Regions from separate parts of the Pseudomonas sp. TH08 genome, predicted to be linked through region 1. Evidence: predicted binding sites of a transcription regulator. Region 1 holds the regulator's gene; the other holds the start of a gene.
What was found. The regulator sigma-54, encoded in region 1, starts transcription at its own class of promoters, with help from an activator protein. The targets are predictions, from matches to a motif close to ANTGGCATNNANNTTGCTNT.
Positions count from the first base shown of each region.

Region 1 (15,292 bases):
AGTTGAATTGTGGCGAGGGAGCTTGCTCCCGCTGGGCTACGAAGCGGCCCCATTAGCCATCTGCCAGTTGCACCGCATTGACGACTGCTACGCAGCCGAGCGGGAGCAAGCTCCTCGCCACAGGCGATCAGCCGCCTTCGCCAAAATAGTCGTTGATCAGATTCACCAATGCCTGCAAGGCTTCGTCAGCCTGCTCACCTTCAGTGCTCAGATAAATTTTCGTGCCCTTGCCAGCGGCGAGCATCATCATCGCCATGATGCTTTTACCGTCGACCGTGGTCTCCGGCGTACGGCCCACTCTGATTGTGCAATCCGGAAACTGCCCGGCAACGCCAACAAACTTGGCCGACGCGCGGGCATGCAAACCCAGTTTATTGATGATTTCGATTTCCAGAGCAGGCATCGCGGTGTGAATCCTTTAAGTGAGGTCGCGGTGGCGAACCTGGACGTTCTTCAGGGTTTTCTGCAGGGCCTGACCCAAGCGTTCGGTCAGGTAGACGGAGCGGTGGTGCCCGCCGGTGCAGCCAATGGCGATGGTGACGTAAGCACGGTTGCTCGCCGCAAAGCGTGGTAGCCACTTGTGCAGGTAGGTGAAGATGTCCTGGAACATTTCTTCGACCTCCGGCTGCGCCGCCAGATAGTCGGCCACTGGCGCATCAAGCCCCGATTGCGCTCGCAGTTCCGGCTTCCAGTAAGGGTTGGGCAGGCAGCGCACGTCGAACACCAGATCCGCGTCCACCGGCATGCCGCGTTTGAAGCCGAATGACTCGACCAGAAACGCCGTGCCGGGCTCAGGCTGATTCAGCAGCCGCAGCTTGATGGTATCGCGCAACTGGTACAGGTTCAGACTGGTGGTGTTGATCTTCAGATCGGCGAGGTCGGCGATGGGGCCGAGCAGGGCTGTTTCATCTTGAATCGCTTCGGCCAGCGAGCGGTTGGCGTTGCTCAGCGGGTGGCGACGGCGAGTCTCGGAAAAACGCTTGAGCAGGGTTTCTTCATCAGCATCCAGATACAGGACATCGCACTGGATGTGTTTGCTGCGGACATCTTCAAGCAGCTCGGGAAACCGTGTCAGATGGCTTGGCAGGTTGCGCGCATCAATCGACACGGCCACCAGCGGTTGCGCCAGCTCAGTGTGGATCAGGGCACGTTCGGCCAATTCCGGCAGCAAGCCGGCGGGCAGGTTGTCGATGCAGTAATAGCCGTTGTCCTCAAGGACATCCAGGGCGGTACTTTTACCCGAGCCGGAACGGCCGCTGACAATGATCAAGCGCATGATTACTGCCCGTTTTGCTCGTCCAGTACGACCTGGTACAAGGCTTCGTTGCTCGCAGCGCTGCGCAGTTTATCGCGTACGTCCTTGCGATCGAGCATGCTGGCGATCTGACGCAGCAACTCCAGGTGCGCATCGGTGGCGGCTTCCGGGACCAGCAATACGAACAGCAGGTCAACCGGCGCGCCGTCGATGGCGTCGAAATCGATCGGCGCTTCAAGGTGCATCAAGGCGCTGATAGGCGACTGGCAACCCTTGAGGCGGCAGTGAGGAATGGCGATGCCGTTGCCAAAACCGGTGGAACCGAGTTTTTCACGGGCGATCAGGGCCTCGAAGACATCTTGCATCTCCAGATCCGGCACTTCGCGGGCGATCAGGTTGGCAATTTGTTCGAGGGCTTTCTTTTTACTGCCGCCCGGCACGTTCACGAGGGAACGGCCGGGGGTCAGGATACTTTCAAGTCGGATCATGGAGTGGGGGGTTATCGACCGGTGGCGCCCTGGAGCAGGCTCTGGGTCTTTTCCTTATGCTTTTTGAGTTGACGGTCCAGCTTGTCGGTCAGTGAGTCGATCGCCGCGTACATATCGGTATCTTCCGCATTGGCGACCACTTCGCTGCCGGGTATATGCAAGGTGGCTTCGATTTTCTGCTTCAGCTTTTCGACGCACATCGTGACTTGCACGTTGGTGATCTTGTCGAAATGTCGTTCCAGTCGTTGGAGTTTTTCCTCGATGTAGGAACGCAGAGGTTGGGTCACTTCCAGTTGGTGTCCACTGATGTTGACTTGCATACAGCTTCTCCTTCGTTGCCAGTGCATAAAGCGGCAGGCTGGATAGCCTGCCACTGGAACGCTGTAACGTGGCTTACATCAACCGCTTGCGTTCGCTCGAAGGCGCGATCCCTAAGGATTCGCGGTACTTGGCGACGGTGCGGCGAGCCACCTGAATGCCTTGTGCCTCCAGTAAACCAGCGATCTTGCTGTCACTCAACGGCTTTTTCTGATTTTCCGCCGCAACCAGTTTTTTGATGATCGCGCGGATCGCCGTGGACGAGCATTCACCGCCTTCGGAGGTGCTGACGTGGCTGGAGAAAAAGTATTTCAGTTCATAAATACCGCGCGGGGTATGCATGAATTTCTGCGTGGTCACCCGGGAGATCGTCGATTCATGCATGCCCACCGCTTCAGCGATGTCGTGCAGAACCAGCGGCTTCATGGCTTCGTCGCCGTACTCCAGAAAACCGCGCTGATGCTCGACGATCTGGGTGGCTACTTTCATCAGGGTTTCGTTGCGGCTTTGCAGGCTCTTGATGAACCAGCGAGCTTCCTGCAACTGATTGCGCATGAAGGTGTTGTCGGCGCTGGTGTCGGCGCGGCGGACAAAACCGGCGTACTGCGCGTTGACCCGCAGGCGTGGCACCGATTCCTGATTCAGCTCGACCAGCCAGCGCTCGTTGTCCTTGCGCACGATAACGTCAGGGACGACGTACTCGGCTTCGGTGGATTCGATCTGCGAGCCCGGACGCGGATTGAGACTTTGCACCAGTTCGATGACCTGGCGCAGTTCGTCTTCCTTGAGTTTCATGCGGCGCATCAACTGGCTGTAATCGCGGCTGCCCAGCAAGTCGATGTAATCGCTGACCAGGCGTTTGGCTTCCGCCAGCCAAGGAGTCTTGGCCGAGAGTTGGCGCAATTGCAACAACAGGCATTCGCTGAGATTGCGCGCGCCGATGCCGGCCGGTTCGAATTGCTGGATGCGGTGCAGCACGGCTTCGATTTCGTCCAGCTCGATGTCCAGTTCCGGATCGAACGCTTCGAGGATCTCTTCGAGAGTTTCGTCCAGATAGCCCTGATTGTTGATGCAATCGATCAGGGTCACGGCGATCAGGCGATCTGTGTCGGACATCGGTGCGAGGTTCAGTTGCCAGAGCAGATGGCTTTGCAGGCTTTCGCCGGCGGAGGTGCGGGTGGTGAAGTCCCACTCGTCATCGTCGCTGCTGGGCAGGCTGCTGGCGCTGGTCTGGTAGACGTCTTCCCAGGCGGTGTCGACCGGCAGTTCGTTGGGGATGCGCTCGCTCCAGTCGCCGTCCTCAAGGTTGTCCACCGTCGGTGCGGTTTCCTGATAGGAGGGTTCCTGGATCTCAGTGTTGGGCTTCTGTTCGGTGTTGTCGGCCAGAGGATCGGAGTTGTCGAAGTCTTCGCCTTCTTCCTGGCGTTCGAGCATCGGATTGGATTCCAGAGCCTCCTGGATTTCCTGTTGCAGATCCAGGGTCGACAATTGGAGCAGGCGGATGGCCTGTTGCAGCTGCGGTGTCATCGTCAGCTGCTGGCCCATTCTCAAGACTAGCGATGGTTTCATGGCAGGGGCTTAACACCTTATTCGCCGGCGCTATGCGCCATCCACTACAGGGCGCCGAAGCGCCAAACTTAAGCAAATTATATGCCTGAAACTGAAGTGTTTGCCTAGAGCGCTGTAACAATTAAAGCGTATTAAATTGCGCTTGAACCGATACAGCGCCCCGGCGGCGCACCGGGCACTGTCGCGCTTAGAGGCGGAACTCGTGACCCAGATACACTTCCTTGACCAGATCGTTGGCGAGGATGGTCTCGGCGTCACCTTCGGCGATCAGTTGGCCGTCGTTGACGATGTAAGCGGTTTCGCAGATATCCAGTGTCTCGCGCACGTTGTGGTCGGTGATCAGTACACCGATGCCCTTGGCCTTGAGATGGTGGATGATCTGCTTGATGTCGCCGACCGAGATCGGATCGACACCGGCGAACGGTTCGTCGAGCAGGATGAATTTCGGTGCAGTGGCCAGCGCGCGGGCGATTTCCACACGGCGGCGCTCACCACCGGACAGGCTCATGCCGAGGTTGTCGCGGATGTGTGTGATGTGGAATTCCTGCAGCAGGCTTTCCAGTTCCTTGCGACGGCCGGCCTTGTCGAGCTCCTGACGGGTTTCGAGGATGGCCATGATGTTGTCGGCTACCGACAGTTTGCGGAAGATCGACGCTTCTTGCGGCAGATAGCCGATGCCGGCCTTGGCGCGGCCGTGCATTGGCTGGTGGCTGACGTCCAGATCATCGATCAGTACGCGACCCTGATCAGCCTGGACCAGGCCAACGATCATGTAGAAGCAGGTGGTCTTGCCGGCGCCGTTAGGGCCCAGCAGACCGACGATCTGACCGCTGTCGATGGACAGGCTGACATCACGCACGACCTGACGACTTTTATACGCCTTGGCCAGATGCTGAGCTTTCAGAGTTGCCATTACGGGGCCTTTTTCTGGTCGTTTTTCGGCTTCGGCTGAATCACCATGTCAATGCGCGGACGCGCTTCGGTGACTTTGCTGCCGGTAGCGCGGCCAGCGCTGGCCAGTTTTTTCACCGTGTCGTAGACGATTTTCTCGCCTTGGGTCACGTTGTTGTCCTTGTCGACAACTTTGGCCTTGTCGATCAGCACGACGCGGTTTTGCGCGGCATGGTACTGGATGGTGACACCCCAGCCTTGAACCGGTTTGGTATCGCCAGCCGTTTGCAACTGCTCGAAGTAAGCCAGGTTGCCCACCGAGGTCACCACGTCGATATCACCTGCCGGGGTGCGGGTGATGGTCACGGTATTACCGGTCACCTTCATCGAACCCTGAGTGATGATCACGTCACCCTTATAGGTGGCAACGCCATTCTTGTCGTCCAGCTGGGCATCGTCGGCCTGAATGCGGATTGGCTGCTCTTGATCGTTCGGCAGAGCCCAGGCGCTCACGCTTCCCAGTGCTGCGCCCAGACTGAGCAAAATAGGGAGGGTTTTAACGAGCCTCATACTGTCCTCTTACGTTCGATAGCAGGTGTATCCTGCTGTCCTTCAGATACGCTTTCATTCCAACGCCAGTCGATACACCGCCAGCGCCGTCGATTCTAACGGGTTGCTCGGTCTGCGCATATTGCTCCTGTGGGAACACTGTCATGCGCGTAGAGGTCACCAACAGATCACGCTTCTTTTCATCGGTGCGTTTGATACGCACCGAATCGATCAATTCAACCTGAGTGCCGCCCGAGTTCACTTCGCCGCGTTCACTGGTCACGTGCCACGGAAAATCGGTGCCGCGGTACATGTTCAGGTCGGGTTTGGTGACCAGCGTAATGTCGGTCGCCTTGACGTGCTCGGCTTTGTCGGAGGTCATTTCATACTGCACCTTGCCGTCTGGCAGGTATTGCAGGGTGTGCGTGTTGGTTGCATACCAGTCGATCGGGCTTTCGGTCGAAGAGACCGGCGGCTTGTCGAGGAAGCGTTCCGGGCTGATGTTCCAATAGCCGACCGCTGCGAAAATCGCAGCGATGCAACCGAACAGCAGGAAATTGCGAAATTTTTTGCTAAACATGGTTTGGCTCACAAGTACGCGGCATTGGCTGCATCAAGGCAGCCCTGGGCGCGCAGGATCAATTCGCAGAATTCGCGGGCGGCACCTTCGCCACCACGGGCGCGGGTCACGCCGTGAGCGTGTTCGCGGACGAAATCGGCAGCGTTGGCGACCGCCATGCCCAGACCGACGCGGCGGATCACCGGCAGGTCAGGCAGGTCGTCACCGAGGTAGGCGACCTGTTCATAGCTTAGGCCCAGTTGTTCGAGTAGACCGTCGAGAACGACCAATTTGTCTTCGCGTCCCTGAAAAAGATGCGGGATGCCCAGGTTTTTCGCCCGACGCTCAACCACCGGCGTTTTCCGGCCGCTGATAATGGCGGTTTGCACGCCAGCATTCATCAGCATTTTGATGCCTTGGCCGTCGAGCGTGTTGAACGTCTTGAATTCGCTGCCGTCTTCAAGGAAATACAGGCGCCCGTCAGTGAGAACGCCGTCGACGTCGAAGACCGCCAGTTTGATCGCTTTGCCGCGTTGCAGCAGATCGTTGCTCATTACATCACTCCTGCGCGCAGCAGATCGGAAAGGTTGAATGCGCCGATCGGGCGATCCTCCTCGTCGACAACTACCAATGCGTTGATTCGGTGGTCTTCCATGATTTTCAGGGCCTCGGCAGCGAGCATTTCGGGCCGGGCGGTCTTGCCGTGAGCCGTCATCACCTGGTCGATGGTGGCGCTGCGGATATCGATGCTGCGATCCAGGGTGCGACGCAAGTCGCCGTCAGTGAAGATCCCGGCCAGTTTGCCATCGGCTTCAAGGATGGCGGTCATGCCCAGACCCTTGCGGGTCATTTCCATCAGCGCATCCTTGAGCAGGGTGCCGCGTTGTACCTGCGGCAGTTCCTGCCCGGCATGCATGACGTTCTCGACTTTCAGCAACAGGCGACGGCCGAGGGCTCCACCGGGATGGGAAAAGGCGAAGTCTTCTGCGGTAAAGCCGCGTGCTTCGAGCAGCGCGACGGCCAGGGCATCGCCCATGACCAGCGCGGCGGTGGTCGATGAAGTCGGTGCGAGGTTCAGCGGGCAGGCTTCATGTTCGACGTGAACATTGAGATTGACCTCGGCAGCCTTGGCCAGCGGCGACTGCGGGTTGCCAGTGACGCTGATCAACTGGATGCCCAGGCGTTTGATCAGCGGCAGCAGGGTGACGATTTCGTTGGTCGAGCCCGAGTTGGACAGGGCGAGAATCACGTCATCGCGGGTGATCATGCCCATGTCGCCATGACTGGCTTCGGCCGGGTGTACGAAAAATGCCGGGGTGCCGGTGCTGGCCAGGGTGGCGGCAATCTTGTTGCCGACGTGCCCGGACTTGCCCATGCCGACCACGACTACACGGCCTTTGCTGGCCAGAATCATCTCGCAAGCGCGTACGAAATCGGCGTCGATATGGGGCAACAAGCCTTGTACGGCCTCCACTTCGAGTTGGATGGTGCGTTGTGCCGATTGAATCAGGTCGCTGGATTGGCTCATGTCAGAAATCGTATAGCCCGATGAAAAGGCGGCGATTATAGCGGTTATGTTGCAAAGCCTCACGCAAGTTCGTCGTGCTTTGTCATTCCTCGTTACCAAATGCTTCGAAAAGATGTCCAGAGCCTGTCAAATCACTGAATACGGTCCGGCACAAGCCTTGGGCGCGTGGCTGTTGCAGTGATATAGTTCGCCGCCAGTTCGGCCTGCCGTGGATGTATGTGCTTTCCCAGGAAAGCCCGGCGTCCGAGTGAGAGGCTGCATCGCAAGGAGTTTAGATGAGTGCCGATAACGCCTACGCGGTCGAGCTGAAGGGAGTCTCCTTCAAGCGCGGTGCGCGCAGCATTTTCAATAACGTCGATATCCGCATCCCGCGCGGCAAGGTCACCGGCATCATGGGGCCTTCCGGTTGTGGCAAGACCACGCTGCTGCGGTTGATGGGCGCACAGTTGCGCCCAACCAGCGGTGAAGTCTGGGTCAACGGCCAGAACCTGCCGAAGCTCTCGCGCAGCGATCTGTTCGATGCGCGCAAGCACATGGGCGTGCTGTTTCAGAGCGGCGCGCTGTTCACCGATCTCGATGTCTTCGAGAACGTGGCTTTCCCCCTGCGCGTTCATACCGAGCTGCCGGAAGAGATGATCCGCGACATCGTCCTGCTCAAATTGCAGGCAGTCGGTTTGCGAGGCGCCATCGAACTGATGCCCGACGAGCTGTCCGGCGGTATGAAGCGTCGTGTTGCGCTGGCCCGGGCAATTGCCCTCGATCCGCAGATTCTCATGTACGACGAACCGTTCGTCGGCCAGGACCCGATCGCCATGGGCGTACTCGTGCGCCTGATCCGTCTGCTTAATGATGCCTTGGGGATCACCAGTATCGTGGTGTCCCACGACCTGGCCGAAACCGCGAGCATTGCCGACTACATCTATGTAGTGGGTGATGGTCAGGTGCTGGGGCAGGGCACACCGGATGAACTGATGAACTCGGACGAACCGCGTATTCGTCAGTTCATGACCGGCAACCCCGATGGCCCGGTGCCGTATCACTTTCCAGCGACGGATTACCGCGCAGATCTTCTGGGGAAGCGTTGATGCGCAGAATTTCATTATTAGAACGCGTACGCCAGTTCGGCGAGGCCGCGATCGACGCCGTTGCGGTGTTCGGTCGGGCGACGTTGTTCCTGTTTCACGCCTTGCTCGGGCGCGGCGGTATAAGCGGCGGTTTTGGCCTGCTGGTCAAACAGCTGCATTCGGTTGGCGTGATGTCGCTGGTGATCATCGTCGTCTCCGGGATTTTCATCGGCATGGTGCTGGCGCTGCAGGGTTTCAGCATTCTGTCGAGCTATGGTTCGGAGCAGGCGGTGGGGCAGATGGTGGCCCTGACCTTGCTGCGTGAACTGGGGCCGGTGGTGACAGCGCTGCTGTTTGCCGGGCGTGCCGGTTCGGCGCTGACCGCAGAAATCGGCAACATGAAATCCACCGAACAGCTTTCCAGTCTGGAAATGATCGGTGTCGACCCGCTCAAATACATCATTGCCCCACGCCTGTGGGCCGGCTTCATTTCCCTGCCGGTGCTGGCGATGATTTTCAGCGTGGTGGGCATTTGGGGTGGTTCGTGGGTAGCTGTCGACTGGTTGGGCGTGTATGAAGGTTCCTACTGGGCGAACATGCAGAACAGCGTGAACTTCACCAGTGATGTGCTCAACGGTGTCATCAAAAGTATCGTTTTCGCCTTCGTAGTGACCTGGATCGCCGTATTCCAAGGCTATGACTGTGAGCCCACTTCCGAGGGGATCAGTCGTGCCACCACCAAGACCGTGGTGTTTGCCTCGCTGGCAGTGCTCGGCCTGGACTTTATTCTGACCGCTTTGATGTTTGGAGATTTCTGATGCAAAACCGCACCCTGGAAATCGGTGTCGGCCTGTTCCTGCTGGCAGGGATCCTGGCTTTGTTGCTGCTTGCGTTGCGGGTCAGTGGCCTGTCTCCGACGTCGACCACCGACACGTATAAACTTTATGCCTACTTCGACAATATCGCCGGTTTGACGGTCAGAGCCAAAGTGACCATGGCCGGTGTGACCATCGGCAAGGTCACGGCGATCGATCTGGATCGTGACAGCTTCACCGGTCGGGTCACGCTGCAAGTGGATAAAAAGGTCGACAACCTGCCGACCGACTCCACAGCGTCTATCCTGACCGCTGGTCTGCTGGGCGAGAAGTACATCGGTATCAGCGTAGGCGGGGAAGACAAACCGCTGAAGGATGGTGGAACCATTCACGACACGCAGTCGTCACTGGTACTGGAAGACCTGATCGGTAAATTCCTGCTCAATACCGTTAGCAAAGACGCCAAATGAGGAGCTTTTGAATGATCTCTATCTTGCGACGCAGCCTGTTGGTGTTACTGGCGGCTCTGCCGTTGATGGGTAACGCCGTGGCGGCACATTCGGCACATGATCTGGTGCAGGACACGACCAGCCGGTTGCTGGCCGACCTGGCTGCCAACAAAGAGAAATACAAGCAGGATCCGACTGATTTCTACGCGGCGCTCAACAGCATTGTCGGGCCGGTGGTGGATGCCGAAGGCATTTCCAAAAGCATCATGACGGTCAAGTATTCGCGCAAGGCTACGCCGGTGCAGATGCAGACCTTCCAGGAAAACTTCAAGAAAGGCCTGTTCCAGTTCTACGGCAACGCCTTGCTCGAGTACAACAACCAGGGCATCACCGTTGATCCTGCCAAGGATGAGTCGGGCGATCGCACCAGCGTCAACATGACCGTCAAGGGCAGCAACGGCGCGATTTATCCAGTGCAGTACACGCTGGAGAAGATCAACGGCGAGTGGAAGCTGCGCAACGTGATCATCAACGGTATCAACATTGGCAAGCTGTTCCGTGATCAGTTCGCCGACGCGATGCAGCGCAATGGCAACGATCTGGACAAGACCATCAATGGTTGGGCCGGTGAAGTGGCCAAGGCCAAGGAATCCACCGAAAAGAACCCAGCACAATGAGTGAGGCCGCAGTTCGTATGAGTGATGTCGACGAGCTTCTGCTCAGCGGCGTGCTGGATTACCGCACCGGCCCTGGCTTGCGCAAGGAAGGCCAGGCGTTGATCAAGTCCAGCAAAGCGTCTTCGCTGGTGATCGACTGCTCGGCGGTGAAGAAGTCCAGCAGCGTCGGTTTGTCGTTGCTGCTGTGCTTCATGCGCGATGCCGAGGCAGCCGGCAAGGCCGTCAGCATCCGCGCAATGCCTGAAGACATGCGCGAAATCGCTCAGGTCAGTGAACTGACCGAACTGTTGGCGCACCCCTGAACCCACATCTATAAAGAAGCCCCCCGTCAGAGTCCTGCCATGCGGGGTTCGCAGGCGCGGGGCTTTTTTGTATGATGTCCGACCCGTGCGCACAGGGCGCCGATTGAGGTTGAGCATGCAGGCCGTAGAAGTGAAGAGCTTCCTTGAAGGAAAGCTGCCCGGAACGTTGGTAGAAGTTGAGGGCGAAGGCTGCAATTTCCAGCTGAACGTGATTAGCGATGAACTGGCGGCGTTGAGCCCGGTGAAGCGTCAGCAGCAGATCTATGCCCATTTGAACCCATGGATCACCGATGGCAGCATCCATGCGGTCACTATGAAATTTTTCAGCAGCGCGGCCTGGGCCGAGCGCACCTGAGCCTAAGGGCGTCGAGATTCTTATGGATAAATTGATTATTACCGGTGGCGCTCGTCTTGATGGCGAGATCCGCATTTCCGGGGCAAAGAACTCTGCCCTGCCGATCCTGGCTGCCACCCTGCTGTGCGATGGCCCGGTGACCGTTGGCAACCTGCCGCACCTGCACGACATCACCACCATGATCGAGTTGTTCGGTCGCATGGGCATTGAGCCGGTGATCGACGAGAAACTCAGCGTCGAAATCGACCCGCGCACCATCAAGACCCTGATCGCGCCGTACGAACTGGTGAAAACCATGCGTGCGTCGATCCTGGTGCTGGGCCCGATGGTTGCCCGTTTCGGTGAAGCCGAAGTCGCACTGCCTGGCGGTTGCGCCATCGGTTCGCGTCCGGTCGACCTGCACATTCGTGGTCTTGAAGCCATGGGCGCAGTGATCGACGTCGAAGGCGGCTACATCAAGGCCAAGGCGCCTGAAGGTGGCCTGCGCGGTGCAAGCTTCTTCTTCGATACCGTCAGTGTGACCGGTACCGAGAACATCATGATGGCCGCTGCTCTGGCCAAGGGCCGCAGTGTGCTGCAGAACGCTGCCCGTGAGCCTGAAGTGGTTGACCTGGCGAACTTCCTCAACGCCATGGGCGCCAAGGTTTCCGGCGCAGGCACCGACACCATCACCATCGATGGCGTGGAGCGTCTGGGTTCGTGCTTCTACAAAGTCATGCCTGACCGTATCGAAACCGGCACCTACCTGGTGGCCGCTGCGGTCACCGGCGGCCGCGTCAAGGTCAAGGACACCGATCCGACCATCCTTGAAGCGGTACTGGAAAAGCTCCGTGAAGCCGGCGCAGAAATCACCAGCGGTGAAGACTGGATCGAGCTGAACATGCACGGCAAGCGTCCGAAAGCGGTCAACGTGCGCACCGCGCCGTACCCGGCTTTCCCGACGGACATGCAGGCGCAGTTCATCTCGCTCAACGCGATTGCCGAAGGCACTGGCGCAGTGATCGAGACGATCTTCGAAAACCGCTTCATGCACGTGTACGAATTGCACCGCATGGGCGCCAAGATCCAGGTCGAAGGCAACACCGCGATCGTCACCGGCACTGAAGTACTGAAGGGCGCGCCAGTCATGGCCACCGACCTGCGTGCTTCGGCGAGCCTGGTGATCTCGGCACTGGTTGCCGAAGGCGATACCCTGATCGACCGCATCTACCACATCGACCGTGGTTATGAGTGCATCGAAGAAAAACTGCAGATGCTGGGCGCCAAGATCCGTCGCGTTCCGGGCTAATCGCTGCATTGGGACACACGGACGTGTCCACTGAGATTATGAGTCGAGCCGGTTTCCGGCTCGATGTGTGTCCGGCGCCGATTGCGACCGGACATGAGTACCTTGATAAGGACTGACGTTTCCCATGTTGACCATCGCACTGTCCAAGGGCCGCATCCTTGACGACACCCTGCCGCTTCTCGCCGAAGCGGGCATCGTGCCGACCGAGAATCCGGACAAGAGCCGCAAGCTGATCATCCCCACGACCCAGGACGACGTTCGTCTGCTGATCGTGCGCGCCACCGACGTGCCGACGTATGTCGAGCATGGCGCGGCCGACCTCGGCGTGGCCGGTAAAGACGTGCTGATGGAATACACCGGCCAGGGCCTGTACGAGCCACTGGACCTGCAAATCGCTCAGTGCAAACTGATGACCGCCGGCAAGATCGGCGCGCCGGAGCCCAAGGGTCGTCTGCGCGTGGCGACCAAGTTCGTCAACGTTGCCAAGCGTTACTATGCCGAGCAGGGCCGTCAGGTCGACATCATCAAGCTGTACGGCTCGATGGAGCTGGCACCGTTGATCGGTCTGGCTGACAAGATCATCGACGTGGTCGACACCGGCAACACCCTGCGCGCCAACGGCCTGGAACCTCAGGAACTGATCGCCACGATCAGCTCGCGCCTGGTGGTCAACAAGGCTTCGATGAAAATGCAACACGCCCGAATCCAGGCGTTGATCGACACCCTGCGCAATGCAGTGGAGTCTCGACACCGCGGCTGATTTACCTGCGCGACGTTAAGTTGCGCCCGTCTATCCGCCTCATAGCCAGAATCTCAGGTGCCCAAGCGGAAACGACTGCTAAGTTAGGGCGCCTGAGTTTTTGCCATTCCTATGAGGCTCTCGCTATGACCGCAACGACTGCAATTCGCCGACTCAACGCTGCTGACCCGGATTTCGCGCATCATCTGGATCATCTGCTGAGCTGGGAAAGTGTGTCTGACGACTCGGTCAATCAGCGCGTGCTGGACATCATCAAGGCTGTGCGCGAGCGTGGTGACGCGGCGCTGGTCGAGTTCACGCAAAAATTCGATGGCCTTGAAGTCGCTTCGATGGCCGACCTGATTCTGCCGCGCGAGCGCCTGGAACTGGCTCTGACTCGCATCACCGTGGCGCAGCGCGAAGCGCTGGAAAAAGCCGCGTCCCGTGTGCGCAGCTATCACGAAAAACAGAAACAGGATTCCTGGAGCTACACCGAAGCTGACGGCACCGTGCTTGGCCAGAAGGTCACGCCGCTGGATCGCGCCGGCCTGTACGTGCCGGGCGGCAAGGCGTCGTATCCGTCGTCGGTATTAATGAACGCGATTCCGGCCAAGGTGGCCGGCGTGACCGAAGTGGTCATGGTCGTACCGACGCCGCGCGGTGAAATCAACGAACTGGTGCTGGCGGCGGCGTGCATCGCCGGCGTCGATCGTGTGTTCACCATCGGTGGCGCGCAGGCAGTTGCTGCGCTGGCCTACGGGACCGAGAGCGTGCCGAAAGTGGACAAGGTTGTTGGACCGGGCAACATCTATGTCGCCACCGCCAAGCGTCACGTATTCGGTCAGGTCGGTATCGACATGATCGCCGGCCCTTCGGAAATTCTTGTGGTGTGCGACGGCCAGACCGATCCGGACTGGATCGCCATGGACCTGTTCTCCCAGGCCGAGCACGACGAAGACGCCCAGGCGATTCTGGTCAGTCCGGACGCCGAGTTCCTCGACAAAGTCGCCGCGAGCATCGACAAACTGCTGCCGACCATGGACCGCGCGACCATCATCGAAACCTCGATCAATGGCCGTGGTGCACTGATTCACGTGAAGGACATGGCCCAAGCCATCGAAGTCGCCAACCGCATCGCCCCGGAACACTTGGAGTTGTCGGTCGCTGACCCGCAAGCCTGGTTGCCGCAGATCCGCCACGCTGGCGCGATCTTCATGGGCCGTCACACCTCCGAAGCGCTGGGCGATTACTGCGCAGGCCCGAACCACGTGCTGCCGACCTCCGGCACTGCGCGTTTCTCGTCGCCGCTGGGTGTGTACGATTTCCAGAAACGTTCGTCGATCATCTTCTGCTCCGAGGCCGGTGCTTCCGAGCTGGGTAAAACCGCTTCCGTGCTGGCCCGTGGCGAGTCGCTGAGCGCCCACGCGCGCAGCGCCGAATACCGCATCAAAGACGAAGACTTTCTTCAAGGGCAGGGGGAATGAGCATGAGTAAATTCTGGAGCCCGTTCGTCAAGGATCTGGTGCCCTATGTGCCAGGCGAACAGCCAAAGCTGACCAAATTGGTCAAGCTCAACACCAATGAAAACCCGTACGGCCCATCGCCAAAAGCCTTGGCGGCGATGCAGACCGAGCTCAACGACAACCTGCGTCTGTACCCGGATCCGAACAGTGACCTGCTGAAAAACGCGGTCGCCCGGTATTACGGTGTGCAGAGCAATCAGGTGTTCCTCGGCAACGGTTCGGACGAAGTGCTCGCGCATATTTTCCACGGTTTGCTGCAACACGATCAGCCGCTGCTGTTCCCGGACATCAGCTACAGCTTTTATCCGGTTTACTGCGGGTTGTACGGCATCACGTTCGACGCAGTGCCGCTGGATGCGCAATTCCGGATCAACCCGGCGGACTATGCCAAGCCGAACGGCGGAATCATTTTCCCTAACCCGAACGCGCCGACCGGTTGCCTGCTGGCGCTGGATGCGGTTGAGCAAATCCTCAAAGCCAACCCGGATTCGGTGGTGGTTGTGGATGAGGCGTACATCGACTTCGGCGGCGAGACCGCGATCAGTCTGGTGGATCATTATCCGAACTTGCTGGTGACGCAGACCTTGTCCAAGTCGCGCTCGCTGGCGGGCCTGCGGGTGGGTCTGGCGGTGGGGCATGCGGATCTGATCGAAGCGCTGGAGCGGATCAAGAACAGCTTCAACTCTTATCCACTGGATCGTCTGGCGAATGTCGGTGCTGCTGCGGCGTTTGAAGATCGCGAGTATTTCGACAAGACGTGCCGTCTAGTCATCGAGAGCCGTGAGTGGGTGATCGCGCAGTTGCAGGCCAAGGGTTTTGAAGTGCTGCCGTCGGCGGCCAACTTCATCTTCGCCCGGCATCCGCAGCATGATGCGGCGGGGCTGGCGGCTAAATTGCGCGAGCAGGGCGTGATTGTGCGGCAC
Region 1 is NZ_JAEKEE010000005.1:219,359-234,650, forward strand. Features, by position in the region: gene JFT91_RS24425 (ZIP family metal transporter) at 1-1, shown strand, start outside; gene JFT91_RS24430 (HPr family phosphocarrier protein) at 128-403, opposite strand; gene rapZ (RNase adapter RapZ) at 419-1,276, opposite strand; gene ptsN (PTS IIA-like nitrogen regulatory protein PtsN) at 1,279-1,743, opposite strand; gene hpf (ribosome hibernation-promoting factor, HPF/YfiA family) at 1,755-2,063, opposite strand; gene JFT91_RS24450 (RNA polymerase factor sigma-54) at 2,137-3,630, opposite strand; gene lptB (LPS export ABC transporter ATP-binding protein) at 3,818-4,543, opposite strand; gene lptA (lipopolysaccharide transport periplasmic protein LptA) at 4,543-5,091, opposite strand; gene lptC (LPS export ABC transporter periplasmic protein LptC) at 5,078-5,650, opposite strand; gene JFT91_RS24470 (KdsC family phosphatase) at 5,659-6,183, opposite strand; gene JFT91_RS24475 (KpsF/GutQ family sugar-phosphate isomerase) at 6,183-7,157, opposite strand; gene JFT91_RS24480 (ATP-binding cassette domain-containing protein) at 7,433-8,242, shown strand; gene mlaE (lipid asymmetry maintenance ABC transporter permease subunit MlaE) at 8,242-9,039, shown strand; gene mlaD (outer membrane lipid asymmetry maintenance protein MlaD) at 9,039-9,506, shown strand; gene JFT91_RS24495 (MlaC/ttg2D family ABC transporter substrate-binding protein) at 9,518-10,162, shown strand; gene JFT91_RS24500 (STAS domain-containing protein) at 10,159-10,464, shown strand; gene JFT91_RS24505 (BolA family protein) at 10,580-10,819, shown strand; gene murA (UDP-N-acetylglucosamine 1-carboxyvinyltransferase) at 10,842-12,107, shown strand; gene hisG (ATP phosphoribosyltransferase) at 12,232-12,867, shown strand; gene hisD (histidinol dehydrogenase) at 12,993-14,330, shown strand; gene hisC (histidinol-phosphate transaminase) at 14,333-15,292, shown strand, end outside.

Region 2 (15,292 bases), on a different contig from region 1:
ATCGAGCATGAGCTGGAGCCGACCGAAGCGATTCAAGGCGAGTTTGAAGTGCCGGACAACCTTTCGTTGCCTTGTACCTTGCATGCCGCCCTTGAACGTCTGAAACGTAGCCAATTGGCGAGGGAACTGTTCGGACAGGAGTTCATCGAAGGCTACATCGCTTCGAAGACCATGGAGTTGACCAGCTTCTTTGATGAAATTACTCCCTGGGAAAGGCGTGTTCTAGCAGCCCAGGCCTGACGAACCGTCGCCACCGGACTATCGTTTTGAGAGTCCGGTATTTACTGCAAGGAGCCGCTCGGAACGCCGATGCGCCAAATCTGGAAATCCTTTCGAGCGCTGTATTTTGCCTCGCTGATGATGTTGATCGGCTCGGGCCTTCTATCTACTTATCTGGCGCTGCGTCTGGCCGCTGACCATGTCGACGGACTGTGGGTCGGTGCACTGATGGCGGCCAACTATTTTGGCCTGGTGCTGGGCGGCAAGATTGGCCACCGGCTGATTGCCCGGGTTGGGCATATCCGCGCTTACTCGGCGTGTGCCGGGATCGTCGGTGCGGCGGTGCTCGGCCACGGACTGGTCGACTGGCTGCCGGCGTGGCTGGTGCTGCGGACGATTGTCGGGCTGGGCATGATGTGCCAATACATGGTGATCGAGAGCTGGCTCAACGAGCAGGCTGAGGCCAACCAGCGTGGTCTGGTGTTCAGCGGCTACATGATCGCCTCGTATCTGGGTCTGGTCTTGGGCCAGCTGATTCTGGTCATGCACCCCGGGCTGGGTCTGGAATTGCTGATGCTGGTCGCCCTGTGCTTCGCGCTGTGTCTGGTGCCGGTGACCTTGACCCGGCGGATTCACCCGGCGCCACTGCACCCGGCGCCGATGGAGCCACGCTTCTTTATCAAACGTGTCCCACAGTCGCTGAGTACGGTGCTCGGAGCGGGCCTGATCATCGGCTCGTTCTACGGCCTGGCGCCGCTGTATGCCTCGCAGCAGGGACTGTCGACCGAGCAGGTCGGTCTGTTCATGGGTAGCTGCATTTTTGCCGGATTGCTGGTGCAGTGGCCGTTGGGTTGGTTATCTGACCGTTATGATCGAGCGCTGTTGATTCGCTGTTTTGCCGGGTTTCTGGCGGTGGCGGCCTTGCCCTTGGCGATATTGCCGCAGGTTCCGCTGGAGGTGCTGTTCGTGGTCGGCTTCCTGTGTTCGCTGGTGCAATTCTGTCTGTATCCGCTGGCGGTGGCGTTCTCCAATGACCACGTCGAAGGTGATCGTCGAGTCTCGCTGACGGCCATGCTGTTGGTGACCTACGGCGTTGGTGCGAGTATCGGGCCGTTGCTTGCGGGCGTGCTGATGAAGTTTCTCGGCAGCCAGAGTCTGTATGCGTTCTTCAGCTTTTTTGCGTTGGTGCTGGTGTGGCGGATTCGGCCGAAGGCGGTGACCAATCTGCATCAGGTCGACGATGCGCCGCTGCATCACGTGGCCATGCCGGACAGCATGTCGAGTTCGCCGCTGGTGGCGGCGCTGGATCCGCGGGTGGATGAGCAGGTGGTTCAGGAGCAGATGCAGACCCCGGTGACGCCAGAGTCGGAGCCGCAACCTGATGCGGAACCAGAAGTGCAGCCTGAGCCTGCGGTAGAAGCGGGGCCGGATGACGGCAGCGACAAGCCAACGCCGGATATCAGTGGTGCCAGACCTTGACAGGCACCGATGGAATTCCCCTGTGGCGAGGGGATTTATCCCCGATGGGACACGAAGTGGCCCCAGCCCGGACTACCGGATTTTACTGATACACCGCATTGAATGGTTTTGAGGGCGCTTCGCGCCCTATCGGGGATGAATCCCCTCGCCACAGGTATCCATTACAGAAGCTGCTATTCGGGTTGGAAATAAAAAAGGGCAGTCCCGCCAAGGACTGCCCTTTTTATTTGTCGCTACGAATCACATATCGTCTTTGTCGAAACGCCGTGCTTCACGCTGCAACTGATAAACAAAACGTTCAACGTTGCGGGCTGCCTGGCCACTGATGTTGTGGAAGCGCAGGCCGGCAAAGGTGATGTTGAGTTTTTCTTCGAAGTGCAGGTAACGCAGTTCGACCGAAGTCGGCTGGTTGCCGAACAGCGGCGGGGCGATCATGCGGTCGTAGACCTGACCCAGTTGCAGGCGATCAGTGATGTCGCCCTCAAAACGCAACTTGCAGCCGGTGGCGGAAATATCCAGCAGTTTGCCGTTGATCGGCGCCTTGAGCTTTTCGCCGCCGAGTTCAACGCTGACCAGATCGGTCAGTTTCAATGCGGCGCGAAATGCATTGCGGCGCTGGTGGTAAACCACTTCGGTCGGCATTTCGCCTGTGTAAAAGCGGTCGCCTTCGGATTCTTCGATGTTCAGGGTGCCGGTGCATTCCCAGGCGATGCGCACGCCTTCATGGAAACCTTCGACCCGGAACGGTTCGCCGGCGAGCAGAAAGCGTTCGCCATCGCGCGGAATCATTTCGTCGAGGGCAATCGAAGCGCTGTCGCGGTCGACTTTGATCAGGTAGCTCTGGAAGCGCTGGCTGCGTTCGTGGAACGTGATGATCAGCGGGTCGTGGCTTTCTTGCAGTTGGCGCAGGTTGCTGGAGATTTCCAGTGGCGTGGTGAGCACCTTTGGTGGCTGCGGAGCATCATCCGCGCTTAGGGCGTTTGGCACGTTTTCTCAATCTCCAGACAAAATTTGACGATGACTAGCCAGCATTTTGCCAGCATGTTTCACGTGTTGATAGTGCAGGGCCATCGAATGGCTCACGCCTGGCTGAGCGTACGCGGCTTGGCAGGTTTGGCGAAAGTGCCGCTAGCGTCATAAAGCGCTGGCGGTTCGCCGCCCGTGAGGATTTTCAGCTGATTGGCCGTGGTGGCCTGCTGGATCTGGATCGACTGGCCATTCTTGACGTTGGCGGCCTGGCACTGAGCGATGAGATCGGTCAATGCGTCACCTTGCGTCAGCAGCTGCGCGCCAATGCTCGACTGGCCGGCCAGTTGCTCGAGGCCCTGGCGATCAGTCGACAGGCCAAGGCTGGCGAGGATTTCGCTGCGCTTGCGGCCATGCTGTTCAAGCAGAATGATCAACGCCTGTTTGCGCGCCAGAATTTCTTCCAGCAGTGGCATGTCACGACCGTGCAAAGCGAGGGCCTCGGTTTGCAGTAACTTCAGCAAATCTTGAGCTGGAGCAAAGTCGTCGTTGATCAGTTGCAGTAAGTTAGTGTCGTGCATGGCTGGCCTTGGGTTTTAAGCGTCCAAAAGCCTGGCGCCGGCAAAAGCCTAGCGCTGGGCTTCGAAGTTGAGCAGTTTGCTGGCTACACGGTTGCTGTCGACTTTATAGCTGCCATCGGCAATCGCGGCTTTCAACTCGGCCACACGGGCTTTGTCGACAGCAGGCTGATCGCGCAGCTTGTCAGTGACCTTCTGCAACTGTTGAGCCTCATTGCTGAGGTGTACCGATTCCCCGCTTTTTGCGGTACTGGCCGGTTCGGCCTGGGTATTCAGCGGTGCGGAAGTGCCGTTTTCGGCGGTTTCCTTAGGCGCGCTGGTACGTGTACTGCCTGTAAGTGACGAGGAACTGTTCAAACGGCTGAAATCGATGACCATGATAAAAACCTCTGGGAATTTGGACGCTTGCCATGTTTTCGGCCATCCCCTGGAAAACTTTAGGCGCATTTACCAATGAGCCTTGCATGCGCCGGCGCGTGTCCTGCTGCGGCACAGTTTAGGGAACAGCCGGGATCAGCGCCAGTTTTCTACATCGCCACTTCCACTTGGCCGGGCGCGGTGACTTGCGCCTTGATGACCCGTTGCGAATTGAGGTTTTTCACCCGGATCTGTTCTTTCAAGCCGCCGTTGGACAGCGCTTCGCCCGGCATCCGCACGGCAAGCGTGCCGCTGCGGGCGGTGATGACCACTTGATCGCCTTTACGAATGACTTCTGCCTGTTCCAGATGGACCAGAGTAATCACCTGATCGGCGACCGTTGGTCGGGTTAATTTTTGCCCGATGGCTTCGTCCACCGAGGTCAGAAAGCCTTGATTGATCAGGCTGACGTCGCGTTCACGCAAGGTCACGTCCTGCGGCTCGATAATTCCGGCGCGCTTGAGGGGCCGGGTGGTGGTGACAATCTCGCGAAACAGGCGGACTTGAGCGGGCACGAACACGGTCCAGGGCGAGGTTCCCTCACAGCGAACCTTCACCGTTACGCGGCCCAAAGGACGTGCCGGACTCTCCAAAGAGGCTGTCAATTCCTTGTCGCACATAGGCATGCGCATACGTGGATCGAGCTGTTTGACTTCGATTTCGTAGCGGCCTTCCGTTTGACTGGTAGCCAGATAGTCTTCTACGGTGAACTCAAGAAAGCCCTGAGTGACGCCGATAAGCATGTCAGGCAAGGTAACCGCATCAGCAATGGCAGGGCTGCCAGCGAAAAAGCAGCAAATGGCGGACGCCACACAAAGCCCTCTGCGGAGGGGTGATGTCAGGCGTCGGAAAAATGTCGTTTGAGCGTTCATACGAGTTAAAAAGCAAGCGCCGTGCCGTTTAGCAATGAATGTGCGTCGCAACAACACTTGGCGTTGATGTAGGAGTCTGGGCATGGCTGGTGTAATGGATTCGGTGAACCAGCGCACGCAACTGGTGGGGCAGAATCGCCTGGAGCTGTTGTTGTTCCGTCTCGACGGTCAGCAGCTCTATGGAATCAACGTGTTCAAAGTACGGGAAGTGCTGCAATGCCCGTCGCTGACGTTGATGCCCAAGTCCAGTCCTGTCGTGTGCGGGGTGGCGAATATTCGGGGGGCGACCATTCCGATCCTTGATCTGGCAATGGCGACCGGTTCCGGAGCGTTGAAAGACAAGAACAATCCGTTCGTGATCATCACGGAGTACAACACCAAGACCCAGGGTTTCCTGGTCCGCTCGGTGGAGCGCATCGTCAACATGAACTGGGAAGAGATTCATCCGCCGCCCAAGGGCACGGGGCGCGATCATTATCTGACCGCTGTGACTCGGGTGGACAATCAGTTAGTCGAAATCATCGACGTCGAGAAGGTGCTGGCGGAAGTTGCGCCGACGCCGGAAGCGATTTCGGTGGGCGTGGTCGATGTCGAGACCCAGACCAAAGCGTTGTCGCTGCGAGTGCTGACGGTCGATGACTCGTCGGTGGCACGCAAACAGGTTACGCGCTGTCTGCAAACGATCGGCGTCGAAGTCGTGGCGTTGAACGACGGCAAGCAGGCGCTGGATTACCTGCGCAAGCTGGTCGATGAAGGCAAGAAGCCGGAAGAAGAGTTCCTGATGATGATCTCCGACATCGAGATGCCGGAGATGGACGGGTACACCCTGACGGCGGAGATCCGCGGCGACCCGCGCATGCAAAAGCTTCATATCATCCTGCATACTTCGTTGTCCGGGGTATTCAATCAGGCGATGGTCAAGAAAGTCGGTGCCGATGACTTCCTGGCCAAATTCCGCCCTGATGACCTGGCATCCCGGGTAGTCGACCGGATCAAAGCAGCAGATATCAGCTAGGGGCCTTTTGCCCCTGGCGGTCAACACGATTTAAGAGGCGGCATCATTGTCTACGGGTAATTTGGATTTCGAACAGTTCCGGGTCTTCCTGGAAAAAGCCTGTGGCATTTTGCTCGGTGAAAACAAGCAGTACCTGGTCTCGAGCCGTCTCAACAAACTGATGGAGCAGCAAGGCATCAAGTCCCTGGGTGAGCTGGTTCAGCGCATCCAGACCCAGCCGCGCAGTGGTTTGCGCGAGCAGGTGGTCGATGCCATGACGACCAACGAAACCCTGTGGTTTCGTGACACCTATCCGTTTGAAGTCTTGAAGAACAAGGTATTGCCTGAAGCGATCAAGGCTGCGCCGAACCAGCGTCTGCGGATCTGGTCGGCGGCTTGTTCGTCGGGTCAGGAGCCGTACTCGCTGTCGATGTCGATCGACGAGTTCGAACGCAGCAACCTGGGCCAGTTGAAGATGGGTGTACAGATCGTTGCCACTGATCTGTCCGGCCTGATGCTGACCAACTGCAAGACTGGCGAGTACGACAGCCTGGCGATCGGTCGCGGTTTGTCGCCGGAACGCCTGCAGCGTTACTTCGACCCGAAAGGACCGGGGCGTTGGGTGATCAAGGCGCCGATCAAGAACCGAGTGGAGTTCCGCTCGTTCAACTTGCTCGACAGCTACGCCGCCCTGGGCAAGTTCGACATCGTGTTCTGCCGCAACGTGTTGATCTACTTCTCTGCTGAAGTGAAGAAAGACATCCTGTTGCGCATTCACAGTACATTGAAGCCGGGCGGTTATCTGTTCCTTGGCGCTTCCGAAGCGTTGAACGGTTTGCCGGATCATTACCAGATGGTTCAGTGCAGCCCGGGGATCATCTACCAGGCGAAATGATTGCATCGGCAACACAAAAAACGGCAGGCCCGCAAAGGTCTGCCGTTTTTTTATGCCTGAACAATTTCCCACGAACAGCACAAATCCCCCTGTGGGAGCGAGCCTGCTCGCGAAGGCGGCCTGTCAGGCACCGATGATGTTGGACGTGCTACCGCTATCGCGAGCAGGCTCACTCCTACAGGGGACCGTGGTGTGTATGAGATGGACGGCAAGCGGCAGAAAAGCGGCATTCGGCGGAAACCAGTTGCCGCTTTTCTGGCATTGCCGCTTTGCCGACTCCCGGCAAAGCCCCGGTTTCCGGGTGTTTCTCGCATTGGCACGCGGCTTGCTAAAGCTCAGTTACGAAAAACCGGTCACCCGAAGGTTCCCGACATGAGCATCAGCTTCGATAAAGCGCTCGGCATTCACGAAAAGGCTCTTGGCTTTCGCGCCCAGCGTGCCGAAGTCCTGGCGAACAACATCGCCAACGCCGATACCCCGAACTACAAGGCTCGGGATCTGGACTTCTCCAAAGTGCTTGAAGCACAGACCCAGAAGAACGCCAACGGCACTATCGCCTTGAACATGACCAATAGCCGTCACATCGAGGCAGAAGGTCTGGGCAATGGCGACGAATCGCTGCTGTATCGCACGCCGATGCAACCGTCGATTGACCAGAACACCGTGGACGCCCAGCTTGAGCAATCGAATTACGCGGAAAACGCGGTCGGTTTCCAGGCCAGCTTCACTCTGCTCAACAGCAAATTCAAAGGGCTGGTGTCAGCCCTGCGCGGAGAGTAATCCATGTCCCTGTCCAGCGTTTTCAACATTGCCGGCAGCGGCATGAGCGCACAGACCACGCGTCTGAACACCGTGGCCTCGAACATCGCCAACGCCGAAACCGTCTCGTCGAGCATCGACCAGACCTATCGCGCCCGTCACCCGGTGTTCGCCACCATGTTCCAGGGCGGCCAGAACAGCGGCAGCAACTCGCTGTTCCAGAGCCAGGATGCCGCCGGTCAAGGCGTGCAGGTGCTCGGTGTGGTCGAAGACCAGAGCAACCTCGAAGCGCGTTACGAACCGAACCATCCGGCGGCCGATGCCAAAGGCTACGTCTACTACCCGAACGTCAACGTGGTGGAAGAAATGGCTGACATGATTTCCGCGAGCCGTTCGTTCCAGACCAACGCCGAAATGATGAACACCGCGAAAACCATGATGCAGAAGGTACTGACCCTCGGTCAGTAATAAGGGGCGATTGCCATGAGTGTTTCCGATACCACCAGCTCCCTGAGCATGAATGACATCCTGGCGAACTCGTCGAAAAAGACCAGTTCGACAGCCGATGGCATTGCTTCGGCCACTAACAGCTCCACCGGCGGCCAGGCTCTGGGCAAGGACGCGTTCCTGCAACTGCTGGTTACCCAGCTGAAAAACCAGAACCCGCTCGATCCGCAAGACAACAGCGCATTCGTGGCGCAGTTGGCGCAGTTCAGCAGCCTGGAAGGCATCACCACGCTTAACAGCACTGTCAGCTCGCTGGCCGGCAACTACAACTCGTCGCAAGCGTTGCAGGCATCGTCGCTGGTCGGTCGCAACGTGATTGTGCAGACCAACTCGGTTCAGCTCGACGATCCGAGCAAAGGAATGACCGGTTCGGTCACCGTTCCATCGTCGATTGCCGGCGGTACCGTCAGCATTACCGACAGCAGCGGCACGGTGGTTCGCACCATCGATCTGGGCAGTCGTGCCGCAGGCAGCGCGAGCTTCACCTGGGACGGCAAGGACAAGGACGGCAATGTGGTCAAGACCGGTACTTATACCGTTAAGGCCAACGCATCGATCAATGGTACCTCGACCGATATGGCGACCTACCTGCCGGCCACCGTCACCAGCGTGACGATCAGCCAGACCGGCGGCGAGCTGATGCTCAACCTGTCCGGCAAGGGCACCGTTGCCCTGTCCAAAGTACAAACCATTGGTATATAGAGCCGACTAACCGGCACAAAGGAGTGGAATATGTCTTTCAATATCGGCCTTAGCGGTCTCTATGCAGCCAACAAACAACTGGACGTGACCGGCAACAACATCGCCAACGTCGCAACCGCCGGTTTCAAATCGTCCCGCGCAGAATTCGAAGACGTGTACTCGGCCACTCGTCTGGGTAGCGGCAGCAAAGTGATCGGCAACGGTGTGCGCCTTGCCAACGTTTCCCAGCAGTTCACCCAGGGTGACATCAACAACACCGGTAACGTGTTGGACATGGGCATCAACGGTTCGGGTTTCTTCACCATGAGCAACAACGGCTCGGTGTCCTACACCCGTGCCGGTACGTTCAAGGTTGACGATCAGGGCTTCATCACCAACACCGATTACACCTCGCGCCTGCAAGGCTACGGTGTGGATGCCAACGGCAAGATCATCAATGGCGTGTTGACTGACCTGAAAATCGATACTTCGAACCTGGCGCCTAAGTCGACTTCGCTGGTGACTTCGAGTATCAACTTGAACTCCTCGGCAACAAAAATCTTCGATACGGGCACCAACGCTGTTGTGTTCGATCCGACCAAGCTGGCGACGTACACCAAGTCGTTCAGTACCCCGATCTATGACACTCAGGGCAACTCGCACGTCATGGATCAGTACTTTGTGAAGACTGATGACAATACCTGGAAGGTTTACACCCTGGTAGATGGGCGCAATCCGGACGCTACCGGTAGCGATCCAAGCGATCCTGCTACTCCTCCGGTTGCTTCGACACTGACATTTGACAGCTCTGGCAATTTGACTCAGGTCAGCACGCCAAACCCGCTGGACCCCCTCAAGCCGATCCTCAGCAGCGACTTGACGCTGACCGGCTGGAAGCCAGGCACCGTGACCAACGGCAAATTCACGCCTAACGGCGCAGCGGCCAACACGGCTGGTGTGACCATCTCCATGGCCAAGACCACTCAGTACAACGCTGACACCGCGCGTTCGATCCCGACTCAGGATGGTTACGCCACTGGCCAGATCACCAACCTGACCATCGACGGCACCGGTACGCTGTTCGCCAACTTCAGCAACAACCAGAGCAAGGCCATCGGCCAGGTTGCACTGGCCAGCTTCACCAACGAACAAGGCCTGCAAGCAATCGGTGGCACCAGCTGGAAAGAGACGTTCGCTTCGGGTATCCCTGGCTACGATGCACCGGAAACCGGTACCTTGGGTTCGATCGCTTCCAACTCGCTGGAAGAGTCGAACGTTAACCTGACCAACGAGCTGGTGGATCTGATCAAAGGCCAGAGCAACTATCAGGCGAACGCGAAGACTATTTCGACTCAGAGCACCATCATGCAGACCATCATTCAGATGACCTGATGTGATCTGATAGCTGTACTGAAAACCGACGCCCCAGGGCGTCGGTTTTTTTGCCCGGGGTCAGGCTTTTCACAGATACCTACCGTTCGTCGGTAGCTGTGGTGCAGTAATTGCAGATGCCCCGAGCAGAAGAGGGGGCGCGTCAAACTTCTGCAGGTCATGGAGACCTCTGGTTGCAAGGCGGTTAAACGTCTCATTAATGACCACGCTCAAAAGTACTCGGCCTTATCGAGGCGATTCTGAAGTATTGCGTTGACTATCGATTTATCAAAAAGGCAAGGAAGAAACAATGGCAGTTATAAACGGAACGTCGGGTACGGACACACTGGTAGGCACGTCTAGTGCGGATGAGTTGTATGGGTTTGCAGGAAATGACTCGCTGAGTGGTGGTGAGGGCAATGACCTGCTGGATGGCGGAGCAGGTGCTGATGTCTTGAATGGCGGGAACGGTATCGATACCGCGTCCTACGCCAGTTCGACGGCAGGAGTAACCGTCAATCTGACCGCTGGAACAGGCGTTGGCGGAGATGCTCAGGGCGATACCTTAACCTCGATTGAAAGCGTTATCGGGTCTGCCTTTAATGACTCTCTGACCGCTAATGCGGCAGGCACCAACCTGATCGGCGGCACCGGCAACGACGTGTATTTCGTCAACGGTAACGCAGTCAATGTGATCGAAACCGCTGGCGGTGGCGATGACGAAGTACGCACCGTGCTTACTAATTTGCGTCTGGCCGACAACGTCGAACGCCTGACTTACGTTGGCAACAGCGTTTTCACCGGTTTCGGCAACGGTCTGGACAACGTCATCACTGGCGGTGCCAACAACGACACGCTGTCGGGCGGCGCAGGCGCTGACCAGTTCATCGGCGGAGCTGGCTCCGATACCGTGAGCTACATCGACAGCCTTGGCTCGATCACCATCAACACCAAAACCGGCGTCCACACCGGCATTGCCGAGGGTGATACGTATGTCGGCATTGAAGTGATTCAAGGTTCGAACTCTGACGACATTTTCATCAGTGGCGCAGCCGCCGACACGTTCGATGGCTCGATGGGCAACAACGACACCGTTGATTACTCAGGTTCGGCGAGCGGTGTGACAGTCAGTCTGGTCGGTGGTCTGGCCGGTGTTGGCGGTGATGCGCAGGGCGATCGGCTGTACAACATCGAAACCGTGATCGGCTCGTCCTTCGATGACTCGCTGACCGCGAACCTTGCGGGCAGCAAACTGATCGGCGGCACCGGTAACGACGTGTATTTCGTCAACGGTAACGCAGTCAACGTGATCGAAACCGCTGGCGGTGGCGATGACGAAGTACGCACCGTGCTTACTAATTTGCGTCTGGCCGACAATGTCGAACGCCTGACTTACGTTGGCAACAGCGTTTTCACCGGTTTCGGCAACGGTCTGGACAACATCATCACTGGCGGTGCCAACAACGACACGCTGTCGGGCGGCGCAGGCGCTGACCAGTTCATCGGCGGAGCTGGCTCCGATACCGTGAGCTACATCGACAGCCTTGGCTCGATCACCATCAACACCAAAACCGGCGTCCACACCGGCATTGCCGAGGGTGATACGTATGTCGGCATTGAAGTGATTCAAGGTTCGAACTCTGACGACATTTTCATCAGTGGCGCCGCCGCCGACACGTTCGATGGCTCGATGGGCAACAACGACACCGTTGATTACTCAGGTTCGGCGAGCGGTGTGACAGTCAGTCTGGTCGGTGGTCTGGCCGGTGTTGGCGGTGATGCGCAGGGCGATCGGCTGTACAACATCGAAACCGTGATCGGCTCGTCCTTCGATGACTCGCTGACCGCGAACCTTGCGGGCAGCAAACTGATCGGCGGCACCGGTAACGACGTGTATTTCGTCAACGGTAACGCAGTCAACGTGATCGAAACCGCTGGCGGTGGCGATGACGAAGTACGCACCGTGCTTACTAATTTGCGTCTGGCCGACAATGTCGAACGCCTGACTTACGTTGGCAACAGCGTTTTCACCGGTTTCGGCAACGGCCTGGACAACGTCATCACTGGCGGTGCCAACAACGACACGCTGTCGGGCGGCGCAGGCGCTGACCAGTTCATCGGCGGAGCTGGCTCCGATACCGTGAGCTACATCGACAGCCCTGGCTCGATCACCATCAACACCAAAACCGGCGTCCACACCGGCATTGCCGAGGGTGATACGTATGTCGGCATTGAAGTGATTCAAGGTTCGAACTCTGACGACATTTTCATCAGTGGCGCAGCCGCCGACACGTTCGATGGCTCGATGGGCAACAACGACACCGTTGATTACTCAGGTTCAGCGAGCGGTGTGACAGTCAGTCTGGTCGGTGGTCTGGCCGGTGTTGGCGGTGATGCGCAGGGCGATCGGCTGTACAACATCGAAACCGTGATCGGCTCGTCCTTCGATGACTCGCTGACCGCGAACCTTGCGGGCAGCAAACTGATCGGCGGCACCGGTAACGACGTGTATTTCGTCAACGGTAACGCAGTCAACGTGATCGAAACCGCTGGCGGTGGCGATGACGAAGTACGCACCGTGCTTACTAATTTGCGTCTGGCCGACAATGTCGAACGCCTGACTTACGTTGGCAACAGCGTTTTCACCGGTTTCGGCAACGGCCTGGACAACGTCATCACTGGCGGTGCCAACAACGACACGCTGTCGGGTGGTGCGGGTGCTGACCAGTTCATCGGCGGAGCTGGCTCCGATACCGTGAGCTACATCGACAGCCCTGGCTCGATCACCATCAACACCAAAACCGGCGTCCACACCGGCATTGCCGAGGGTGATACGTATGTCGGCATTGAAGTGATTCAAGGTTCGAACTCTGACGACATTTTTATCAGTGGCGCCGCCGCCGACACGTTCGATGGCTCGATGGGCAACAACGACACCGTTGATTACTCAGGTTCGGCGAGCGGTGTGACAGTCAGTCTGGTCGGTGGTCTGGCCGGTGTTGGCGGTGATGCGCAGGGCGATCGGCTGTACAACATCGAAACCGTGATCGGCTCGTCCTTCGATGACTCGCTGACCGCGAACCTTGCGGGCAGCAAACTGATCGGCGGCACCGGTAACGACGTGTATTTCGTCAACGGTAACGCAGTCAACGTGATCGAAACCGCTGGCGGTGGCGATGACGAAGTACGCACCGTGCTTACTAATTTGCGTCTGGCCGACAATGTCGAACGCCTGACTTACGTTGGCAACAGCGTTTTCACCGGTTTCGGCAACGGCCTGGACAACATCATCACTGGCGGTGCCAACAACGACACGCTGTCGGGTGGTGCGGGTGCTGACCAATTTATTGGTGGCAATGGTTTTGACGTCGCCAGCTATATCGACAGCCCAATCGGTGTGACGATCAACGCCAAGACTGGCGTGAATTCCGGCATCGCCTTGGGTGATACGTATGTCGGTATCGAGCAAATTCGGGGATCGAATTCCGGCGATATCTTCGTCGGTGGGCTGGGTGCAGATAATTTCGACGGGAGTGGCGGCATCGACATCCTCAGCTTTGCGAGTGAGACATCCGGGGTCACGCTGGACTTGAGTCCAACAGTGCTTACCGGTATTGCTGCGGGCGACGTCTACACCTCGATCGAGGCGTTCCAGGGCACAAGTTATGCCGACACTTTTACCGGCAGTGCCAGAACTGCCGAGAGCTTCATTGGCGGCGGCGGTGCGGATACCTTGACCGGTGTGGGTCGAGGTGATGGCGCCTGGTACTTCAATAGTTCCGATGCAGTGCAGATCAATCTTTTGACAGGTTCCGTCGCCGGCGGCGATGCCCAAGGTGATGTGCTCATCAATATCGATAACCTGATCGGTTCGGCGTTCAATGACACCTTGACCGGTAACGCCTACGCCAACCTGTTGGAAGGGGAGACGGTAACGACATCCTGTATGGCGGTGATGGCAACGACACTCTGTACGGTCATGGCTTCACGGATATCAGCGCTCTGGCCGTATCTGTCTCGACGGAAAACCAGGCCGACACCATTTATGGCGGCAACGGCGATGATTACATCATGGGATATGTGCGCGACGTGGGGTCGGTCTTCTATGGTGAAGCCGGTAATGACAACATCACGGTCTTTTCAGGCATTGCCAACGGGGGCGACGGTAACGATACGTTGACGGGCTCAGGTCATGGCTATGAACTGCATGGCGGGGCGGGTGCGGACAAGCTGTACCTGAATGCTTCCGGTGACGCTTATGGTGGCGAGGGCAGCGATGCCTATTTCGTGTCTTCCAAAACCATGGTTGCGATTTCCGATGACGGCACCACAGGCATCGATATCGTCACCCTGAAAAACATCCAGAGTTTCAATGATGTCCGCATCATGACAAACGACCAAGGCGTCTACATCTTCAATGCTGCAGACGTGCAGAATGGCAACCTGGACTCCGGTCTGTTCCTGAAGGATTGGAACAAGGGCGCCAACACCATTGAAACCTTCTACACCAACAACGGCGATTCCTTCACCATTCCGGTGGTAGGGCAGGCAATGACCGAGTCCTTGATGGGCTGACGCAGGTTGCAACATTAAAACGGCGGGGCCCGTAATCAGGGCTTCGCCGTTTTTTAAGTCTGTGGTTTTTCTCAGGCCAAAGAAAACCCCCGACAAACCACAAGTCTGTCGGGGGTTTCTTTTGCCTGGAAAGCATCAAGCGTCTTGCAACGCCTGACTCAGCTCAGCTTATTGGCAAGCTTCGCAATCCGGCTCGTCGATCGCGCAAGCCTTTGGCACTGGTGCCGGACCGGCTGGAGCAGCCAATACCGAATCGTCGCCGTGGTTGCCGCCGCTGGATACAGCGTTCAGCTTGCCGGTGTTGATGGTCGACTTCTCGGTGCTGGTCGCGGCCAGGGCACGGAGGTAGTAAGTGGTTTTCAGACCACGGTACCAAGCCATGCGGTAGGTCACGTCGAGCTTCTTGCCCGATGCACCGGCGATGTACAGGTTCAGCGACTGGGCCTGGTCGATCCACTTCTGACGACGGCTGGCCGCGTCAACGATCCACTTGGTGTCCACTTCGAAGGCAGTCGCGTAGAGCTCTTTGAGTTCTTGCGGGATGCGCTCGATCTGCTGAACCGAACCGTCGTAGTACTTCAGGTCGTTGATCATGACCGAGTCCCACAGACCGCGAGCCTTGAGGTCGCGAACCAGGTACGGGTTGATCACGGTGAATTCGCCCGACAGGTTCGATTTCACATACAGGTTCTGGTAGGTCGGTTCGATCGACTGCGATACGCCAGTGATGTTGGCGATGGTCGCGGTCGGTGCGATGGCCATGATGTTGGAGTTACGAATGCCTTTCTGTACACGGGCGCGAACCGGTGCCCAGTCCAGGGATTCGTTCAGGTCAACGTCGATGTACTTCTGGCCACGTTGCTCGATCAGGATCTGTTGCGAATCCAGTGGCAGGATGCCTTTGGACCACAGCGAACCCTGGAACGTCTCGTACGCGCCGCGCTCGTCGGCCAGGTCGCAGGAGGCCTGGATCGCGTAG
Region 2 is NZ_JAEKEE010000002.1:367,862-383,153, reverse strand. Features, by position in the region: gene JFT91_RS11425 (glutamine synthetase family protein) at 1-240, shown strand, start outside; gene JFT91_RS11420 (MFS transporter) at 310-1,698, shown strand; gene JFT91_RS11415 (flagellar regulator YcgR PilZN domain-containing protein) at 1,939-2,685, opposite strand; gene JFT91_RS11410 (flagellar protein FlgN) at 2,778-3,245, opposite strand; gene flgM (flagellar biosynthesis anti-sigma factor FlgM) at 3,294-3,620, opposite strand; gene flgA (flagellar basal body P-ring formation chaperone FlgA) at 3,770-4,531, opposite strand; gene JFT91_RS11395 (chemotaxis protein CheV) at 4,614-5,546, shown strand; gene cheR (protein-glutamate O-methyltransferase CheR) at 5,593-6,420, shown strand; gene flgB (flagellar basal body rod protein FlgB) at 6,793-7,200, shown strand; gene flgC (flagellar basal body rod protein FlgC) at 7,204-7,647, shown strand; gene flgD (flagellar hook assembly protein FlgD) at 7,663-8,388, shown strand; gene flgE (flagellar hook protein FlgE) at 8,419-9,759, shown strand; partial or broken gene JFT91_RS29555 (beta strand repeat-containing protein) at 10,049-13,060, shown strand; partial or broken gene JFT91_RS30155 (hypothetical protein) at 13,678-13,794, shown strand; gene JFT91_RS30150 (hypothetical protein) at 13,915-14,313, shown strand; gene JFT91_RS11355 (ribonucleoside-diphosphate reductase subunit alpha) at 14,482-15,292, opposite strand, start outside.
Region 2: flgB (flagellar basal body rod protein FlgB) is a predicted target of sigma-54. The motif match lies at 6,733-6,752, and genes of this name have one in related genera.